4 regions of the Paenibacillus sp. FSL P2-0322 genome follow, and region 3 is predicted to be linked to each of the others. Evidence: riboswitches for the same ligand, from Rfam matches in the RefSeq annotation. Region 3 holds a riboswitch; each other region holds the start of a gene.

Region 1 (5,268 bases), 2.2 Mb from region 3:
ACATAGCATCACGACATCAAGTACATACAAATAGTCCTATACAGACGTCCTAAGCAACTCAATCTGAATTTGACAATATGGAATTGGAGGAATGACCTACATGAATACAATGAACTTAACCGTCCACACCCTGATGCCCTTTCACCACCAATACCAACGTGCCAACGCGGTGAGTATGCAGAAGAAAGAAGATAGCTCGGAGAAGAAGCTCAGCTTTCAGGACATTTTGAATGAAAAAATGGGTAAAAAATAAGGCGCCGTTTATCCGGTTGCATGATCCGCTTTACATAAGCTAAAAAGCCGTAGTTTCCTACATCGACTGTAGAGAACCACGGCTTTTTTAATTCATTTGTCCCTAAACTCCCACGTTCGTTTTACTGACCTCCATCCCGATACTGCTCTGCCTTCTCACGCATCCCGGCAGCTACTGCTTCTTGAGTGTTCAGCCCCTTATCCGCTGCATAGGCGCGAATGTCCTGAGTGATACGCATACTACAAAATTTGGGGCCGCACATCGAGCAAAAATGTGCTTCCTTGGCGCCCTCTGCCGGTAGCGTCTCATCATGGTAGGACAAGGCCCGCTCGGGATCAAGCGACAGATTGAACTGGTCCCGCCAGCGGAACTCAAAGCGTGCCTTGGACAAAGCATCATCCCGCTGCTGCGCCCGTGGATGACCTTTCGCCAGATCGGCAGCATGTGCCGCAATTTTGTAGGTAATGACACCCTCACGGACATCATCCTTATTGGGCAGACCCAAATGCTCCTTAGGCGTAACATAACACAGCATGGACGTCCCGAACCAACCGATCATCGCCGCCCCGATGGCTGAGGTAATATGATCATATCCGGGGGCAATATCCGTCGTGAGCGGTCCCAAGGTATAGAAAGGAGCTTCCTTACAAATCTCCATTTGTAAATCCACATTCTCTTTGATTTTATGCATAGGGACATGTCCTGGCCCTTCAATCATGACCTGAACATCATGCTTCCAGGCGATTTGCGTTAGCTCGCCCAACGTTTCCAGCTCTGCAAACTGTGCTTCATCATTCGCATCATAGATGCTACCCGGACGTAGACCATCCCCGAGAGAAAAGGCCACATCATAGGCTTTCATAATTTCGCAGATTTCTTCAAAATGTGTATACAAAAAATTCTCCTGATGGTGCGCAAGGCACCAGGCTGCCATGATCGACCCGCCACGGGATACAATTCCCGTCATTCTATTCGCCGTCATCGGTATATACCTCAGCAATACACCCGCATGAATTGTAAAATAGTCCACTCCCTGCTCCGCTTGCTCAATCAGCGTATCGCGATACAGCTCCCACGTCAGCGCTTCTGCTTCGCCGTTCACCTTTTCAAGTGCCTGATACAGCGGTACAGTCCCAATCGGTACAGGAGAATTCCGAATGATCCATTCACGTGTTGTATGGATATTACGGCCTGTGGACAGGTCCATAACCGTATCCGAGCCCCAACGCACAGCCCAGGTCATTTTTTCCACTTCCTCCTCGATGGAGGAGGTAACCGCAGAATTACCAATGTTCGCATTGATCTTCACGTGAAAATGACGCCCAATGACCATTGGCTCACTTTCAGGGTGATTGATATTCGAAGGCAAAATGGCTCGTCCAGCCGCCAACTCCTGCCGTACAAACTCAGGCTCCACCCCTTCGCGGATCGCCGCAAATTCCATTTCGGGCGTAATGATCCCTTGCCGCGCATAATGCATTTGTGTCACTGTACGACCTTGCAAAGCACGAAGCGGACGGTTGGTCACGCCGGGAAATTCCACTGTCTCCCGTTTGGAGCCAGGTTTCAGTCCATTATCCTCCGGCTGGACGGCGCGTCCCTCGTAAGCCTCCACATCGCCCCGTTCCAGGGCCCAAGCTCGCCGCAATGGAGGCAGGCCCTGACGGATATCGACCTGATAGGCTTCGTCGGTCATGGGACCGCTCGTATCGTACACACGCAATGGCTCATGATGCTCCGTGCCCTGCGGCGTATGTGTAGGATGAAGAGCAATTTCGCGCTCTGGCACGGCAATGTCCGGCCGTGAGCCTTGAATATATACCTTACGGCTCCCTGGAAAGGGCCTTACCCCACTGGCTTGCTCCCCGTTTGTCTTCTCTACCTCAACTTCTTTTGTTCCTACCAATCTTACTTCTGTTGATTTCAATTCTGTTCCTTTTGTTCCTTCTACTTCTGTCGGCTTCATTGTCCATTCCTCCCGTTTCGATGAAATGACACACCGATCCGGAACCATTCCCAGGGTGGCGCTGATCTATGCAAAAAAGCCGGTTCCCCAGGGAACCGGCTAATCTAACGAGGCAGCTATCCAGACAGTACGCATGTGGAATAATCCTATTCCAATGCGTCACCGTAGACAGCAGCCGCGTATACATTTCAATGGCCGATTACTTCCCTACGCTGGTATGATCCAGATCAGGTGCAAAGGGTCCGGAATCTTGCACGATTCCATCTCAGCCCGGCATTACAGGCTCCCCCAGTAACTGTGATACTTCTATTCACATGAGGCGGCTATAACAGATATCCCGCCATCCTTACCAGACTACTTTAAATTTATGGCTTTGGCAACCCTTCTAGGTTCCCTTTACCAAGGAGACGCTCCCCATCAAATCACTTTGCTTGCTTCAACTGTGCTCATTCTTGTTACGGAAGCATAAGTCCCATTTCCTTCGCCGCTTCAATCAAAATCGGAGCAAAGTCATGTAGCGTCTCGGGTGCAAGCCGACTGACCGGACCGGATACAGATAAAGCCGCAGTGACCTGTCCCTTCCGGTTTACAATTGGGGCAGCCACAGCAGCAGCCCCTGGCTCCCGTTCTTCATAGCTGGTCGCATAGCCCTTCTCGCGAATGTCCTGCAGCTGGGCTTTATAGACCTCCGGGTCTACCGAGGGCGGCCATTCATCCCCGCTTAGCAGGGCTTCCAGCTCTTGCGGCGGCATAAAGGCTGCCAGCACTTTGCTGGAGGCCCCTACAGCCAGCGGCATACGCGCACCTACAGGCGCAACCCTGCGGATCGCCTGATTGCTCTGCACGGCTTGTATGCGAATACGCATGCTGCCGTCCCGTAAGTACAAGCTGACCGTCTCGCCCAGACGATCACGTAGTCCTTCCATTGCAGGCTGTAACAACACCGCCGGCTCGTCGCTTTGGGACAAATGCGTGGATAGCTCCCAAATGCGGAAGCCAAGTCGATATTTTTCCGTTTCGGCATTCCGAACGACAAAGCCCCGATCCTCCAACGTAGTCAGCAGCCGATGAACCGTGCTTTTATGTAGACCAATTTTGGAGGCAATCTCCGTCAGGCCAAGATCCGAATCTGCGGTAAAACACAGCAGTATATCAAGTGCACGCTCTACAGCGCGAACGGTTAATTTACGGTCTTCCATCGTGAACCGCTCCTCTTGTATCCATATTCGTTTCACACTATGAAACATGGTTACATAAATTATATAGAATAGTCGCGGCTACTGTAAACCGATGTTTTTGTGACAACCATATTACAGAACGAGAACAAACATCGACAATACTTTGCATCATTTTTACTTTTCCGGTTCAGGCGTTGACTTTGGATAATCCCCATCATACGATAATAGGTATCTATACGGATCTACACTACTATTTTCAAGTGGAATTATACCTAAATTCTATGAAACGAAGATCAATTTTATATAAGGAGGCTCTTACATGATTTCGACATCCCAGCGCAACGCTCAGCTACAGACCGCTGTTCAGGAGCCGTCCACCCCACTCTTTAATCCCCGTCTGCTGCGGTTCAAGCACGTTGTGATTGCTCTGCTGCTGTCGGTCGTCTTTTTTCTGTTGTTTTGTTTTATTGCCTTGCATGCTTACATCGCATGGGTACTTACGAATCCCACCGTTGCACCACTGTACTCTAATCCGATGCAGGCTAAAAGCATGCCTTATGAGGAAGTCAGCTTCCCTGCCAAGGATGGTAGCCGCATGGTACAAGGCTGGTATATCCCGGCGGACCAATCGCGGAAAACGATTATTTTCAGTCATGGCTATGGGGCTAACCGCGAAGAAAGCTGGATTCCCATGTATGATTTGGCGCATTATGCCCACAGTTTGAACTTTAATGTGGTCATGTTCGATTATGGATTTGCGTCACAAAACAGCAAAGCAGTCGCAACCGGAGGCAAAGCGGAATCCCAGCAGCTTCTCGGAGCGATCCAGCTTGCGAAGCAACGCGGCTCGTCGGAGATTATCGTATGGGGCTTCTCCATGGGGGCAGGAACCGCTCTTCAGGCGGGCTTGCAAACCAAGGATGTGGACGCAATGATTTTGGACAGCACCTTCCTGCTGGAGCCAGATACGCTGTACCATAACATTCACAATCAAATTAATCTGCCAAGACATCCGTCTTTGGAAATTCTGGAGTTGCTGTTTCCAGTCTTGAACGGAACCAGCTTGCATCAAATTCCATATCAGGAGGTTAAAAAGGAAAACTATCCGTTCCCGATCATGTTTGTGCATGGTACACAGGATGAAAAAGCTCCTTATCCTATTGCGGAAAAGCTCGCTGCCAATCAAACCAACCCGCTTTCCAGTGTATGGATTGTTAAAAACGGGATACATGAGCTTATTTTCAGAGAGCACCCTCGTGAATATTTGCGACGGGTATCGACGTTTCTAAGCAGTGTACAGGAGCTGGAGGACAAGAAAACCATCGCTGATGCCCACAAACAAACGACTACGAAGTAAATTTTTCGAAGAACTGTATTCTATTCTTCGCCTGGAAGAAGCCTGCCTATGGACACTTAACCCGTGCCGTAGCTGGGCTTCTTTTTCGTTTTCCATGGGTATTCATTGTTTTACGTAACAGATGTGACCGGATTAAGGGAGTTCATAGACATATTCCTGATGAGACAGCGAATATACTGGGTACGTATGCATCCAGGGCAGATCTGCCAGATCCGCCGGATAGCCATAGTAGGATACGGGAGGTAAAAAAACGATGCTGAGTACTTATGGGTCTTTCCTGCCCTTACGTGTGCTGGAGGAAATTCGGCATTGGAAGCAGCAGGAAAGTTGGCATGTGGAAGTGATTAAATCCGCTACCGAGGGATTGGAGCCAACTTATGTACGGTTGCTGGATGATTGGCGGACTGTATTCGAACAGACGGAACGCACCGCCATAGAGTTGCTAGAAGAGCAACGGAGCGTACTCGATCCGGCAGATCAGGCGTGGCATCAGGAATGGAAACAGATGTCGGCT
Region 2 (5,268 bases), 1.4 Mb from region 3:
CGATTGCTTGCGGGGGAACGTGTAGGTTTGGTAGGAGCTAACGGTGTCGGTAAATCGACACTCATGAACATTCTGACTGGAAAATTGCTTAAGGATGAGGGTAAAGTGGAATGGACTCCACGTGTACGTTACGGCTATCTGGATCAGCATACCAAGCTGACACCGGGCAAAACGGTACGTGATGTTTTGAAAGACGCTTTTCTTCCTTTGTTGGAATTGGAAAAGGAAATGATGCAGATTACTGACAAAATGGGGGATGCTTCTCCTGAAGAGTTGGAAGTGCTGCTGGAACAGATGGGTGAAATTCAGGAGCAACTGGATATGGGGGATTTTTACCTCATTGATGTGAAGGTTGAAGAAATGGCGAATGGACTAGGTCTGTCGGCCATAGGACTGGATCGGGATGTATCTGCACTTAGCGGTGGGCAACGGACAAAGGTGCTTCTTGCTAAGTTGCTGTTGGAAAAGCCAAATGTTCTGCTGCTGGATGAGCCTACCAACTATTTGGATGTAGAGCATATTGAATGGCTTACGCGCTATTTGAAGGATTATCCCTATGCTTTTATTCTTATTTCACATGATACTGAGTTTATGAACCAGGTCGTTAATGTTATTTACCATCTTGAATTTGCCAAGATGACCCGTTATTCAGCTAACTATGAAAAGTTTCTTGAAATGGCGGATCTGAACAAAGCTCAGCATATTGATGCTTATGAGAAGCAACAGGACTTTATTAAGAAACAGGAAGATTTTATTCAGCGTAATAAAGCGCGTGCCTCTACATCTGGCCGAGCAAAGAGCCGTGAAAAGCAACTTGATCGGATCGAACGTATAGATAAGCCTGAAGAAGCTGCGAAGCCAACCTTTCAATTCAAAGAAGCACGTGCAAGCGGAAAGACGGTATTTGAGGGTATTGATTTTGAGATTGGTTATACGCATGCCCTTTTGCCTAAAATGTCCATGACGATTGAACGTGGCGAAAAGATTGCTATTGTTGGCTACAACGGTGTCGGTAAATCGACATTGCTCAAAACCATATTGGGAAAAATACCGCCAATCAGTGGAAAAACCTATCAAGGTGATTTTTTGCAGCCCGCTTATTTTGAGCAGGAAGTAAAGGCGGAGAAAATTACACCGATTGACGATGTGTGGAATGAATTCCCACATTTGAACCAGCATGAAGTACGAGCGCATTTGGCGCGTTGCGGTTTAAAGAATGAGCATATCACGCGTCCGCTATCTGCGCTCAGTGGTGGAGAACAGGCTAAAGTCCGTCTTTGCAAACTGTTAATGCGTGAAAGCAACTGGGTACTGTTCGATGAGCCTACCAACCACTTGGATGTTAAAGCTAAGGATGAGCTGAAACGTGCCTTGAAGGAATACAAAGGGACCGTATTGCTTGTATCTCACGAACCGGACTTTTACGAGGATTGGGTAACCAAAACGTGGAATGTGGAAGAGTGGTCAAGTAAAGTTAACTAACATCAACTAAATCCAATTCTGCATATTTCACACGAAGTGGGGTTTGCAGAATTAGGAAAATATGCTAAGCTATCTTTAGCTTATACAATAAAATAGTCACACTAGGGGAGCCGCCCATGCGGCTGAGACGGAATAAATGGATTTCGGACCCTTTGCACCTGATCTGGGTTATGCCAGCGTAGGGAAGTGAGCGCCGTACAAACAAGGCAACACCATCTTATTTTTGTTTGTGCGTGGGACGATACACGTATACGGATATCATTGTCCGTTCGATTATTGGACGTTCGTTAAACCACTTCCTTGGGGAAGTGGTTTTTTTGCGTTTCGTTCACTTTAAGTTGTTCGAGCTTCCGTAGACGATTCACATACAATCCCCTTTCATTACTGCTGGTAGACGTGGCTGACTAAGCTTAGATCCATTAGTCCAATGTGAGGTGAAGACAAAATCGAATTACACGCAATTTCGATGGAAAAGGGCACTTTTGCACAAGCAGCCCAAGTGGCTGCTGTGATTTGTCCGTATGTTCATTATGTACACGCGCGTTTAAAACAGAATGGTGCCTCTGCATTGCTTTCTTTGACTCGCAGCATGGTGGAGCAGGGAGTTTCTTTGCAACAAATTGTAGTAAATGATCGTGTGGATGTAGCTTTACTTACTTTGGTTGGAGCCGTCCAGCTACCAGCTAATGGATTACCTGTAGCGGATGTGAAAAGCCTGCTTCCAAAGGGTACACGCTGTGGAGTATCTGTGCATTCCTTGGAGGAGGCGCAGACTGCCGAGCGGGCAGGAGCGGACTATGTACTTTATGGTCACGTATATGAGACCCATTGTAAGCCCGGTATTGTACCGCGGGGTTTAGCTCAGCTTGAACATATTTGCAGGCTGTCGAACATTCCGGTGATCGCGCTGGGCGGCATACAACCGCACCATATCCCGGAGCTTTATAGGGCCGGAGCAAGCGGAATTGCGGTGATGTCTGGTATATGGAAGGCTGAGTCGCCCGTTGCAGCTGCGATGGAATATAGGCGAATGGCAGATCTTGTAGTTCACAGCCTGTAGCGAGAAAACGAGAGTAGAGGCAAGCTGAAAGCAGAATGGTTTATGGAGAGGAGACACGAAACAAATGCCAAAGATACACACAGAGGCAAGAGCGATAGGACACGCTGAATGCTTGGTCATAGGTGGAGGTGTCATCGGCAGTTCCATTGCTTATCATGTGGCCAAGGAGGGAAGAAGTACGATCTTGCTGGAACGATTGATCCCGGGTGAGGGAGCCTCAGGAGCAGCGGTTGGAATGCTGGCAGCGGAAAGTGAAGAGTTCACCGACTCTGAGCTGGCACGATTTGCTCGCATAAGTCGAGACGCATTCCCTGAGCTTGTCTGTGATCTGGAGCGTTTGTCGGGTATTTCGGTGGAATTCCGTACAGAAGGATTTGTGACCCCTTTCCGTACGGAAACTGAAGGCCAAAAACGCTGGAAAGCTGCTAAAACGCGAGAGGATGATTGTCCTATCTGGTGGGATGCGAGGGAATTGGCCCGACGAATTCCAGGTTTGGATGAACAAGCGATCGGGGCAATATATCGTTCAAAGGAGACACAAGTGGCTCCTGTCCAGCTTTGCCGTGCTTATGCAGGTGCTGCTGCGGTGCTGGGGGCAACGGTATGGTCTGGTACACAGGCAGAGCAACTGGTCATACAGAATGGTCGAGTTTGCGGTGTTCGAACACATAGTGGCTTTTTTTCCTGCGATCAGGTCATTATTGCTGGAGGCTTGGATAGCATGAAATTGCTAGCGCAGGTTGGATTTGAATATCCACTTTATCCGGTCAAGGGCGAAGCGGTAGCGGTCTCCTTGAAGGATCACCCGTTAGAATACACCATTTATGCTGATGATATTTACCTCGTGCCTAAACAGAATAACGAGCTTTGGATTGGGGCAACGAGCCTTCCGCATCAATATGACGAAGAGGTGACCGTAGGAGGCTTGGAGGGGTTGCTGGCACGTGCCTCTGCTTGGCTGCCGCGCGTCCGTGAAGCTTCTTTTATACGCACTTGGGCGGGCTTACGTCCGCAGGCCGCATCAGGTCATCCTTTTATAGGCACTGTCCCTGGGGTCGAGGGCGTATATGCTGCCGTCGGGCATTATCGCAACGGTGTCCTGCTGAGTGATGCTACCGGGCGTGCGCTGGCAGCTATGCTTAATGGGGCTGGTGCAGCTGAACTTGGGATAAGTAGATTTTCTTCTGAGCTCCTCAAGGAGGAAAGCTTATGAAGCTGACGATTAACGGCCAGAGCCTGACCTTTTCTAATCGAATCACTCATGTGGATCAATTGCTACATGAGCTTGATGTAAAGGTGAAAACTGTAGTGGTAGAGCTGAATCGGCGTATATTGACCCGTGAAGATCATGATGAAGCAGTACTGAAGGATGGAGATTGCCTAGAGATTGTACATTTTGTGGGAGGCGGTTGATCATGTTAACCATTGGAAAAGCATCTTTTACCTCAAGGTTGTTGTTGGGAACAGGAAAATTCACTGATCTGGATATCCAATCCCAAGCCGTAGAGGCTGCTGAGACGGAAATATTGACGTTTGCTGTACGGAGATTGAACTTGGAGGAACGGGATAAGCAGCATTTTCTCGATATGCTGGATTTGAGCCGATATACACTTCTTCCCAACACAGCAGGGGCTACAACAGCAGAGGAGGCCATTCGTATTGCCCAATTGGCAAAAGCCTCCGGCTTGTGCGATATGATTAAGGTGGAAGTCATTGGGGATAGCAAGACACTGCTGCCTGACCCTTTTGAAACGTTGAAAGCTAGTGAAAAGCTGTTAGAAGAAGGCTTTATCGTGCTACCCTACATATCGGACGATGTGATTCTAGCCAAGAGGCTACAAGAGCTTGGAGTACACGCCGTTATGCCTGGAGCTTCACCGATTGGTACAGGACATGGTTTGCTCAATCCGTTTTCATTAGAGCTAATTATTGAACAGGCGGAGGTCCCGGTTATTGTCGATGCGGGTATTCGCTCACCCAGTGACGCGGCAATGGCTATGCAGTTGGGGGCAGATGCTGTTTTGTTGAACACAGCCGTATCAGGAGCGAAGAACCCAGTAAAAATGGCTGAGGCCATGAAACTGGCTGTTCGTGCTGGAAGATATGGTTTTGAGGCGGGGATGATTCCTGTAAAACGTTACGCTTCAGCGAGCAGTCCGACAGAAGGCATGATTCAGGCATGAAGGTATCTGACAAATCCGGTGCAGGAGGAACACATCCAAGTGACCGTTATTCCAGACAAGAAAGATTCACACCCTTTGGACCGACAGGACAACGTCGGCTTGCTTCCTCTCACGTATTAATCATAGGTGTTGGAGCGCTAGGCACAGGTATTGCGGAAACACTTGTTCGCGGGGGCGTAGGTACAGTGAGCCTCGTAGACCGGGACTATGTGGAATGGAGCAATTTGCAGCGCCAACAGCTTTTTCAGGAAAGTGATGCTGCGCAAAGATGTCCCAAAGCAGTAGCTGCTCAGCGAAGATTAAAGGATATTAATTCGGAAACGGTTATACATGCACATGTACTGGATGTTAGGGTGGAAGAGCTGGAAGAGTTGATCCAGGGGGTAGATCTCGTAATGGATGCAACCGATAATTTCGATACCCGACTTCTTATGAATGACATGGCACTAAAGCATCGGATTCCTTGGATTTATGGGGGATGTGTGGGCAGCTATGGTGTAACCTACACCATTTTACCGGGTCAAACGCCTTGTCTTCACTGTC
Region 3 (5,268 bases):
TATGTCTCGCAGCCTCGCGGCGATCCTCCATCGTATGGATACTGATCCCTGTCAGGGCTTCCGCCTCCGGGATATTCGGTGTAACGACCAGGGCCAAGGGGAGCAGGTCGTCCTTCAGAGCCTGCATCGCTTCTGGCTGCAGCAGCTTTGCGCCTCCCTTGGCAATCATCACGGGATCGACGACAACCTTTTTCCAGCCGAACTTTCGAATCTGCTTGCTCACAAGACGGATGATGCCCGCATTAAACAGCATGCCAGTCTTCAGAGCATCCACTCCAAGGTCTAATCCTACAGCTTCGATCTGTTCCGCTGTTGCTTCCTGTGGCAGCGGATATACGCCGTGGACCCCTAAAGTATTCTGTACGGTAATGGCCGTAATAGCCGACATGCCGTAAACGCCAAGCTCCTGAAAGGTTTTGAGATCGGCTTGAATCCCGGCCCCGCCGCCACTGTCCGAACCGGCAATCGTCAGTGCTCTGGGTACACGAACGTCTGTCATCGCGCACCACCTGCTGTGGTTGTTCCGGCTTCACGGACAGTGACATGCCCCTCTAGCGAACATGTATGTAGTTTGGCGAGCTCGTCGAGAAAGGCAATCTGGAAGCTGCCGGGCCCCAGCTCTGCGGTACGTGCTGCGGCTCGGGAAGCTGCTGCACCGTAAAATGCCAAGCCTGCTGTACCTGCGAGCAGCAGGTTGGGTTCAACAGCTGCAAAGGCACCTAACACAGAGGTCAGCAGGCAGCCTGCTCCGGTTACCTTCGTGAGCAGCGCGTCTCCACCGCTTATCATTCGTACTTCGGCCCCATCGGTGATGACGTCCTCTTTTCCAGTAATGACAACCATTGTATTGAGCGTTCGAGCAGCCCGAATTGCCAGATCGACATTTCCGCTGTCAGCACTGTCACCAGCATCTACGCCTTTAATCTCACGCGCTTCTCCAACAAGATGCGCGACTTCGGCTGCATTGCCCCGCACCAATGAGATTTTGACTTTTCTCAGGATTCGCAGTGCCGACTCAGTTCTAAAGCTCGTTGCTCCCGCACCGACCGGATCTAGCAGGACCGGAACACCGTGTGCATTCGCCGATTGTCCAGCAATGATCATGGCATCCACCAGTTCGCGGTTCAGCGTACCGATGTTTAACACGACGGCTCCCGCTATTTTTGCCATGTCTGCTACTTCCTCGGGTGCATAGGCCATCACCGGGGAGGCGCCCAATGCATACAGGCCGTTGGCCGTAAAGTTAGTGACTACCACATTGGTCATATTGTGAACGAGGGGTTTGCTGTTTTGTACCTTCTTCAGGAGATCCGAATAACTTTTTTCCCATGTACTCATAATGATTATCCTCTCTATAGTTGGTGGTTCAACAGGGCATTAACCGTACTTCACGCATCGAATTGCCAAGCTGACTATTCCAAGACCGCTGCCTGTATCTGGACCGGCCATTCTTCCTGCTTATAGGCCATGTCCCAGAACTTATATTCCAGCTGGCAGCTCAGTATAAAATGCTCAATCATCCGCTCTCGCTCAGCAGCCGTTGCGCCTTCCGCCCAAGCATCTACACGTTCTCGGAACTTGAGTGTTGTATCATCAAGCTGGTCTCCATAGAAGCCCATCCATTCATAGAACGGATGAGACTCATCCGGCTTTACTTCATCCAGCAGCCTGCGACCAATCTCGGCATACGTCCACATACATGGCAGCAGCACAGCCAAGATCTCGCCCAGGCTGCCCTCATGCGCAACCGTCAGCATGTGACGGATATAGTGATGAGCCGACGGAGCGAGCGGATATCCCTGCAACTCTTCATAGCTCACCCCTGCGACAGCACAGAAATTTTGATGCGGATGAACCTCGCTGTGGAGAATAAAAGAGATTTGTTCATTAAATACAGCCATGTCCTCCCGATTCGTGCATTTGGAGATTGCGATGCCGTATATCCGCATGTAGGCGTTCAAATATTCAAAGTCCTGTTTTACATAGTGAATCAGCTGTCCCCTTGTCAAACTTCCTTCAGCAATACCTCTCACAAAGGGATGCTCAAAAATCGCTTGAAAAATGCCGTCCGCCTGCCGACGGAGTTCTTGTGTAAAACTCATTTTCCCCACCTCCATTAAATTGAAGAGCAAGAAGTCCTGTAAGAATATAATTCCGGAACAACGCTAAAAAGCCGCCCCGGAAAAATGGAGCGGCTTCAACAATAGGCCCAATACGCAAAAAACGCTTGAAACCTTATATACGAAGGCTCCACTTTCCTACGCTAGTACGAACTAGATCAGGTTCAAAGGGTCCAAGATACATTCTTGTCTCAGCCATATTGGCTCCCCTAGTGGACTTCTATTCTTTTGACTATTACTGTACATACGTTCATACGCTATGTCAAACATAGTGTGCAAAATATTAAATTTCCTCTAGTTAGGTGTTTTGGGCTTAGTGAGGATGATGAATTACACTTTCCACTGCTTTGACCTTGGCATATTCCGGTTTCCACATTGCATCTTGTATAGCTTGTTCCACATCTGAAATGTGCGCCTGCGCTACCTGATCCTGAATCGCGGCTTTTGCAACCGCAATCGCAACAGCGTACGAAACTTCGCGTAATTTTCGGATATGAGGGAGTAGCGCACCGCCAGGCGTATTCGAATCTACACCATTGGCAACAGCAACTGCTGCGGCTGTAAACATCGCAGGGGTAATCCTTTTGGCTTTAACCACAATCGCACCCAGACCCAGTCCCGGAAAAACAAAGGCATTGTTCGCCTGTCCAATCTCAAAATTTGTATCGTTATACGTAACGGGCTCAAAAGGACTTCCGGTTGCGATCAGTGCTCTGCCATCTGTCCACCGGATCAAATCCTCGGGTACTGCCTCTGCAAGGTTTGTAGGATTGGACATGGGCATAATGATCGGGCGTTCTACATGCTTTGCCATCTCCTTGATGATCTCTTCAGAAAAGGTACCTGCTACACCGGAAGTTCCAATCAATATCGTAGGCTTCACCTGACGGATGACCTCCAGTAGCGGTATTTTGCCGTCACCCGACCGGGTCCATGAGCTGACTTCATCCTTTTTGCGCACATACGGTTTCTGATACTCCAATACGTCTTCCATATCTTCCGTTAACAGCCCGCGATAATCAAAGGCCCAAAAGGACTTGAATGAATCATCTACGGAAAGGCCATCCTCGATCATAGCGCCCCGAATTTGATCAGCGTTACCGATCCCTGCAGCCCCTGGGCCGAAAACAAGTATTTTTTGTTCACGCAGCGGAGTCTTGGTGACACCCACCGCCGAAAGAATCGCAGCCAGGGTCACCGCTCCTGTACCTTGTATATCATCGTTGAAGGTGAGTATGCTTTGACCGTATTTTCCTATAATATGGCGCGCATTTACGCTACCCACATCTTCCCAATGTAAAAGCGCCTTCGGGAATTGCGCTAACGTTTTGCTGATAAAAGTATCAATAAACTGGTTATAGGCTTCTCCGCGAACCCGTTTATGGCGGTTTCCGATGTACAGTGGATCATTCAGCAGCTTTTCATTATTCGTGCCTACATCCAGTACAATTGGCAGCACCCGCCCGGGATGAATGCCTGCCGCAGCCGTATACACTGCAAGCTTGCCAATAGCAATGTTAATCCCCCCGACGCCCCAGTCACCAATCCCCAAAATACTTTCGGAATCTGTCACGACGATCAGATCCACATCATGGCCGCTCAAACCGGAATTATGGAATGCTTGTCCAATACCGTTCGGGTTATCTATCGACAAATATACGCCTCCAGGGCGGTTATACTCGTGACTATATTCTTGAATCGCGGTTCCTACGGTCGGCGTGTAGACTACGGGCAGCATTTCACTCAAATGATCGGTAAGCAGCCGGTAGTAGAGTACGACATTTCGGTTGTGAAGGTCGTTGAGAGAAGCATTTTTACGCAGCATGGTGGGTTGTGCGAGAAACTGCTGATATGCCCGTACGCTCTGTTTCTCCAATGAAAGGACGGTTGGAGGAAGGATTCCTTCCAAACCCAGCTCTTTGCGTTCTTCTTCTGTAAAAGCGACACCTTTGTTCAAAAGAGGATTTGCCAACACATCCTTTCCCCGTAATGGAGTAGATAATGACCCATCGCGATTGACATAAAATGCTTCCATAGAAAGACCTTCCTTCTCTTAATTTACATATTGTAAGGATTTCACAAAATTCGATTTCAGTCGCTCCGAAGTGCAAGATATAGACGAACTAAACCATTTCGATCTATATCTTGTTCATTGAAAGTCGCTTATCGGATTTTTGCAAAATCCTCAAGATGACATGTTGTCCATAGTATGGACGTGCGAATCTGTTTTATTCTTCTATTTATCTATGACAAAATAACCATATATTCTTCCTTCTGTTGATCTAAAAGAACTAATTTTCGATATGGATGCGCTAACTTATTCTGATGGTTTTGGTTCTAATGAATCAGGTCTAAATACTCTGTTTTTATCAAATATGAAAATCAGTTTTTCTTCTCTTATATCCTTATATATCATGGAGTGTCAGCTATTTTGTTAAGGAAATATGAAGTATTTGGACATTAATTTAACTCCTATAAGCAAACATTCTTAATTCTTTTTCAACAAAATAGAACTATTCGGAGGAAAAGGAGAGGTTTGTGTGCAGGGACCTATAGCCATTTTTAGCGATAACGACAGGGCTATTGATTATCCCAATGTGATTTGTTTTTACCAATATATACAGTGCGAGGACACGGAGGCAGCTTCAGTCTACGAGAACGCATGTTGTTGCCTGATTGATTATAGGGAGCCGGGGCAGGCGGTGCGGAAAGCCAATCAGATCCGTAGCCAATTTCCGCAAATGCCATTGTTACTGGTGACGGATGTAACAATTCCGTTCAGTGATCAGCATATGGTGCAAATCACCGGAGTAGGCCGTTTGCGCCTGCTATTTTGGCAAGCCAATGACACCGAAGAAATGCTTTCGGAAATACAAAGCTTGCTCTATCCCGAGTATTCGACCAAAAGCCAACATATTGCATTTATCTTGTCTGTATATAACGAAGAGCAACGTTTTGTTCATGTCAAAACCTTTGCTGAACGACTGCAAGCCTTTATCCGCAGCCATATTATTGAAGGTTCGATTTATCTCATTGATGATGGCAGCCACGATGGTACCAATGCCTTGATTAAAGCGTTGGAGGCAGCAACGGACTTGTCCGTAAACAGGATTAATCAGAATCTTAGCCCGCTGCTTCAAACAAGGGA
Region 4 (5,268 bases), 2.4 Mb from region 3:
ATGGGCATCAACCGCATGGCTGCCAAAAAGCTATACGCATACTTCGGAGAGAGCCTCCATTGCTGCATCAGTGAATAAAAAAGGTTCACTGGACGAGTCGTTAAACCAAACAGCAACCCTACCGCCGCCATACTCAGCGCACGAAAGCCCAGATGTATACCCCGATAAAAGCTTTCCTGCGTAATATGGATCAGGCCCCATGTCCACCAGGTCGTCACCCCTTTGCCGAACATCATCATGCCCGTTGAGGTTGAAATAAACACCAATATAAAGGGAGATCCATACAGCAGCAGCCGCTTCCATGGATGGCCTGACCAGACAAGCAGCAGCAGCATAGCACACGCAACATTAAACATGACATTCGGATCATGGATGACTATAACGACCACAAACAGTATGGAAAACATAACAAGCTTTAGGCCCGGATTCACGCGATGCAGCCATGTTTTATGATGGGGAAAGGATAGGTTCATACTGGAGTTCCCCTTTCTGAATCCGCCATATATTGGTACAATATCGACGGACAATTTCCGGGTCATGCGTGACCATCACAATGGCCGTGCCTGCCGCTCTCAGCTGCTCCAACATATCCAGCATGACAAAGGTATTACGCGCATCCTGCCCAAAAGTCGGTTCATCCAGCAGCAGCACTTCCGGCTCACGGATCATAGCCGTAGCAATACTCAACCGCCTTTTTTGGCCCAATGAAAGCTGATACGGATGACGCTCGTCCAGCCGCTCCAGTCCGAACTGTACGAGCATCCGATCGACCCGTTCCCGGCACTGTTCAACGGTGAACAAGCTCTTGGGTAACGAATACTCTAGTTCCTTTCGTACGGTGTGTGCTACGAATTGCAGCTCGGGATTTTGAAACGCGAACCCGATACGCTCTGCCAGTTGTTCCGTACTGCCTGCCTCAATTCCGCGCACGCTATAACGTCCCTGTGTGCGAAGTAAGCACATCATGGAGAGCAGCAGTGAGCTTTTGCCAGCCCCGTTTTCACCGACCACGCCAATCCAGTCGCCAGGCTTCACCTGCGCATGCTCCACATAAATCACTGAACTTAAACCGCGGAGGCCACTAAAATGTTCCAGCTCCAGCAAATCAATCCCTGTACCATTCCCCGTACCATTCTGCTGTGTCACTGATTCACTCCAACGCGGCGAAGACGATTCACTCCATACTCCCGGGTACCACACGCCATACTCGGACAATGCCTGCCGCTGCCCATGAAATACTTCTTCCGCCCTTCCATCCGCAATGATCTCCCCTTGAGCAGAAAGCACCACAATCCGGTCCACATCATGGACAATTTCATTAATTTTATGCTCCACGATCACCAGTGTCTGGTCTACCGAAATGTTTCGAATGGTATCCCACACCTGTGTAGTGCCTTCCTCGTCCAACAAAGCCGTGGGCTCATCCAGAAAAAGCACTTCTGGCTCCATAGCCAGCACAGACGCAATCGCCAGCCGCTGTTTCATTCCCTGTGACATGCTGCCAATGGGCATGTGTATATCATCCGTTGATAGACCAACCTGTATCAGCAGCTCGCGAATACGGGATCGCATCTGCTCACGAGGAACCTGATTATTTTCCAACACAAAAGCCAGTTCCTCGTCTGCATATGACATACAAAACTGCGTATCAGGATCTTGAAATACAATACCTGAGACACTTGGGATTACAGCAGCATCGCATTTCATAGGCACTTCTATCGTGCGTGGAATCAGACCGCTTAACACTTGGAGCAGCGTTGATTTACCGCATCCACTCGGTCCCAGCAGCAGCAGCTTTTCCCCCTTGCGGACAGACAAAGACATATTGTGAAAAAGCAGCTCCTGCTCACCGGGAAATTTCAACCGAAGACGGGTGATCGAAGCCACCACATCTTCGGTTGCCTGGCTCATCAATCCAGCCCCTTATAATCTTGTTCCGTTGCGGGTCTCAAACTTCGCGTGACTCCGGTTACCTCCAATGCCCTGGCCAGATAGAACGCGAATACCCCGGCAATCACAATGCTGCCAATCATGCGAAAACCAATATACAAAACATAGTTCCAGGTCGAAAGCTGATCAATATACCCGTAGCTGAAGTCTAGAATTAGAGAAGCGACAGCCGCCCCAGCCGCAGCTAGCGAAGCAACCCACAGGTTTGCGTTCCGATACAGAAAAGCTGCAAAAAACAGCTCCGCTCCCAAGCCTTGCAGCAGGCCATAGTACAAGGTGGACATCCCCCATTCGCTTCCCAAAAAAGCACTGACCGTTGCCGCTGCCACCTCTGCCAAAATTGCAACACCCGGCTTGCGAATGATGAGATAAGCAAACGTGCCTGCCATAAACCACATGCCATACATCAGTTGCTCGGCGTGTAGACCGAATGGTTTCATCAAATCATAGGCAGGTCCCCATATTTTGTAGACTAACCCGAACACAACAGCGATCACAATCGTGACCAAAATATCAGTCAGCTTCAACCCTTTGGACGCTCTTACAGCAGTATTCATTATTGCGTGCTCCCCTTATCCTTATAATTGGCCTCTTGGCCATAAAAAAAAGCTTGTCTGGAGCTGAATCTCCAGGCAAGCTTTATGCGCAGTAAAAGGTGAAGCACCATACAAAACATCATTCGTCGATATGCCTTATATAACCAGTAGTCTAAGCTACTACACTGATACCAAGCCAAAGTCAGGGTCAAGGTAAAATGCTAGGACATACATTGTATCTATCGACAACCGCGAAACAAGCGGCATTCCTGTATAGTGTTCTTGGTTTCTCTACGCTGGCATTACCCAGATCAGATTTCACGGTCAGTGGCAAGGGCCACCCTCTCAGCCTGACTTTCTCAAGCTCCCGACAATGCTTTTTTAATTCACTATAATATATACCACATCTATGGCTTTGACAATCCTATAATCCGAAGAAACGTTTGGCTGTCTCCGTCGTGGCGATTTCGATCTCCATCATGCTTCGGCCTGTACATTCGGCTATCGTAGCAGCAATGTGAGCGAGATACATCGACTCATTACGCCCTTCTTTGGGCTTCACGGGCAAATTACGCGGGGTCAAAAATGGAGCATCCGTTTCAATCATCAGACGGTCCAAGGGAATATCTCTGACCAGTTCACGCAGATGTTTGCCACGCCGTTCGTCGCAAATCCAGCCGGTGATCCCGATATACAGTCCCATCTCTACATACGTATGCAATTCTTGTTCCGTGCCTGTAAAACAATGCACCACTGCTTTATCGACAAGCCCTTGATACTCCCGCAGCATAGCGGCAAAATCCTCATGTGCATCTCGTTCATGCAGAAATAACGGCATATTCAGCTCACCCGCCAGTTGGATTTGCTCGCCAAACCATCGGCGCTGCACATCACGCGGCGAAAAATCACGGTTATAGTCCAATCCGCATTCCCCTATGGATACGACCTGCGGCTGACTCGCCAGCTGACGGAGCTGCTGAACCGTCTCTGCGCTGCAGTCTTTGGCATCATGGGGATGCACGCCAGCTGTCGCATACAGCTTGCCCGGATAACGTGCTGCATACTGAGAAGCCTCCCGACTGCTGCGGACACTGGTCCCGGTAATAATCAGGGGTGAAATCCCTACAGCTGCGGCTCTCTCTACCACCTGTTCCCGATCCGCATGAAACGAACGGTGCATCAAGTTCACGCCAATATCAATTAACGGTGTACCCCTTTCCATCTCAATCCCTCCTTCGCAAACTACAATCTCGGATCAATCGGCTCCGATTCCAGAGATAGCGCGGCAAGGACGCATTCATGAATACGATCTACCGTATCCTTGCGGACAAAACGTTCCACGCCTTCCATACCAAGCGCTCCTTCCATCAGGGCATGACGCTCCTTTTTGTTCGTTCGACGCTGCTTCAGACGCTTTAAATTCTCAGAGGCAAGATAATCCATACCGTAAATGATGTGCAAATACTTCCGGCCTCTCACCTTGATTGCAGGCTGAATCATCTTGTCCCGATTTTTCATCAAAAAGCGTTCCGGCTTGATCACAATCCCTTCATGACCATCCTCTGTCATCTCGTTCCACCAGCGAATGACCTCTTCCTCGCTTGCTTCGTCCGTGATCACGCGGTACTCTGTCTCCATAAACAGGGAAGACAGCCCAGCCAGCTCCCGGTTTTGCTCCATATGCCAAATATGAGAATGGTCGAAAAAAGTCTTTCCGCTGTGTGCCAGTGTATGGAACGGTGCAATACGAATTTCATCCAGACCGTCCACATCCCAGCAATATTTTTGAAAAGCATCTTGAAACGTTACGGCATTCGCGTACTTCTGTTCCATTTCCTCCAACCAGTCTCCAACCTCTCGACCTGCAACCTTCGCCTGCTTCAGCTTGTCTACCAGCTTACTGCGATCCAACAGAGCTGCCTCCCCCACATGCGCATACTGTGCAGCAATCAGTTCCCGAGCCTTGAGATTCCACGGTACAATTTCCGCATCCAGCAATACAAAATCCGTCTGGTTCCGTTCAAAATATCCAGCAGTCCGTAAATCCACATTAAGCTTCTCCATCACTTGCTTCCCAAGGCTTTGTTCAAAGAAAGCTCTCCCACTCCGACTATAGATCGTGCCCAATGTCGGGTAGCCTACATATTGAACAGCGGCCTGTTCGTTTTTGAATAATAGCAAAATAGCCCGGCTACCCATATGTTTTTTCTCGGCCACCATCGTTTGTACTCCTTGCCCGCGATAATAAGCCAGCGCCTCACGTGGATGCTCCAGATATCCTTCCTCTGCAGACACCGCTGGAGCAGGGCTCATCGTCGGTGGAATATACACCAGCTCCTCCATGGGTACAGTCACATGTGACACGGTATCTATAGCGGATTTGATCCATTCTCCTTGTACGCGCACTTCGCCATACGATTCCGTCAGCACACTGTAACCAGCGATTAGCTTGCGTAAGTTCGGCGGGGAAAACCGTTTTCTCTGCCACCGGACAAGTGGGCTATCGGGATCATTCGCATAATTCTCATGTGCCGAAACGCTGACAAATTCCTTTTCTGGATAACGATAAGCGGTCAGCATACCGCCAAATACCACACCCTGATCAATATTCACCGTCTGGTTCACAAGGGTAGGCTGCGGTCTCGGATCATGTCCCCATACTACTATTTCTCCCGATTCATGGTCTACGAACCAATCCTTGCGAATCGGTTTTCCGTTCGCATCCTGCCCCTCCGTATCTCCATAGCGGCAATAATCAGAAATACGTGCCGACTGTTTGCCA

Evidence for each region. Region 3 has a riboswitch for thiamine pyrophosphate ahead of tenA (thiaminase II). Riboswitches for the same ligand answer to the same signal wherever they lie in the genome.
Region 1: it holds a riboswitch for thiamine pyrophosphate, as region 3 does, so the genes downstream of both, thiC (phosphomethylpyrimidine synthase ThiC) here and tenA (thiaminase II) in region 3, are expected to answer to the same signal.
Region 2: it holds a riboswitch for thiamine pyrophosphate, as region 3 does, so the genes downstream of both, MKY24_RS14340 (thiamine phosphate synthase) here and tenA (thiaminase II) in region 3, are expected to answer to the same signal.
Region 4: it holds a riboswitch for thiamine pyrophosphate, as region 3 does, so the genes downstream of both, MKY24_RS04795 (ECF transporter S component) here and tenA (thiaminase II) in region 3, are expected to answer to the same signal.

The regions. Positions count from the first base shown of each region.
Region 1 is NZ_CP150243.1:859,719-864,986, reverse strand. It holds gene MKY24_RS03925 (hypothetical protein) at 101-253, shown strand; gene thiC (phosphomethylpyrimidine synthase ThiC) at 375-2,219, opposite strand; TPP riboswitch at 2,407-2,519, opposite strand; gene MKY24_RS03915 (IclR family transcriptional regulator) at 2,675-3,418, opposite strand; gene MKY24_RS03910 (alpha/beta hydrolase) at 3,717-4,754, shown strand; gene MKY24_RS03905 (Fe-Mn family superoxide dismutase) at 5,008-5,268, shown strand, end outside.
Region 2 is NZ_CP150243.1:3,307,799-3,313,066, reverse strand. It holds gene MKY24_RS14345 (ABC-F family ATP-binding cassette domain-containing protein) at 1-1,482, shown strand, start outside; TPP riboswitch at 1,576-1,684, shown strand; gene MKY24_RS14340 (thiamine phosphate synthase) at 1,949-2,542, shown strand; gene thiO (glycine oxidase ThiO) at 2,607-3,755, shown strand; gene thiS (sulfur carrier protein ThiS) at 3,752-3,955, shown strand; gene MKY24_RS14325 (thiazole synthase) at 3,958-4,725, shown strand; gene MKY24_RS14320 (ThiF family adenylyltransferase) at 4,722-5,268, shown strand, end outside.
Region 3 is NZ_CP150243.1:4,706,733-4,712,000, reverse strand. It holds gene thiD (bifunctional hydroxymethylpyrimidine kinase/phosphomethylpyrimidine kinase) at 1-499, opposite strand, end outside; gene thiM (hydroxyethylthiazole kinase) at 496-1,338, opposite strand; gene tenA (thiaminase II) at 1,413-2,102, opposite strand; TPP riboswitch at 2,239-2,341, opposite strand; gene MKY24_RS20740 (NAD-dependent malic enzyme) at 2,434-4,155, opposite strand; gene MKY24_RS20735 (glycosyltransferase) at 4,661-5,268, shown strand, end outside.
Region 4 is NZ_CP150243.1:1,047,592-1,052,859, reverse strand. It holds gene MKY24_RS04805 (energy-coupling factor transporter transmembrane component T) at 1-473, opposite strand, end outside; gene MKY24_RS04800 (ABC transporter ATP-binding protein) at 448-1,911, opposite strand; gene MKY24_RS04795 (ECF transporter S component) at 1,911-2,507, opposite strand; TPP riboswitch at 2,756-2,867, opposite strand; gene MKY24_RS04790 (TatD family hydrolase) at 2,911-3,708, opposite strand; gene MKY24_RS04785 (polynucleotide kinase-phosphatase) at 3,729-5,268, opposite strand, start outside.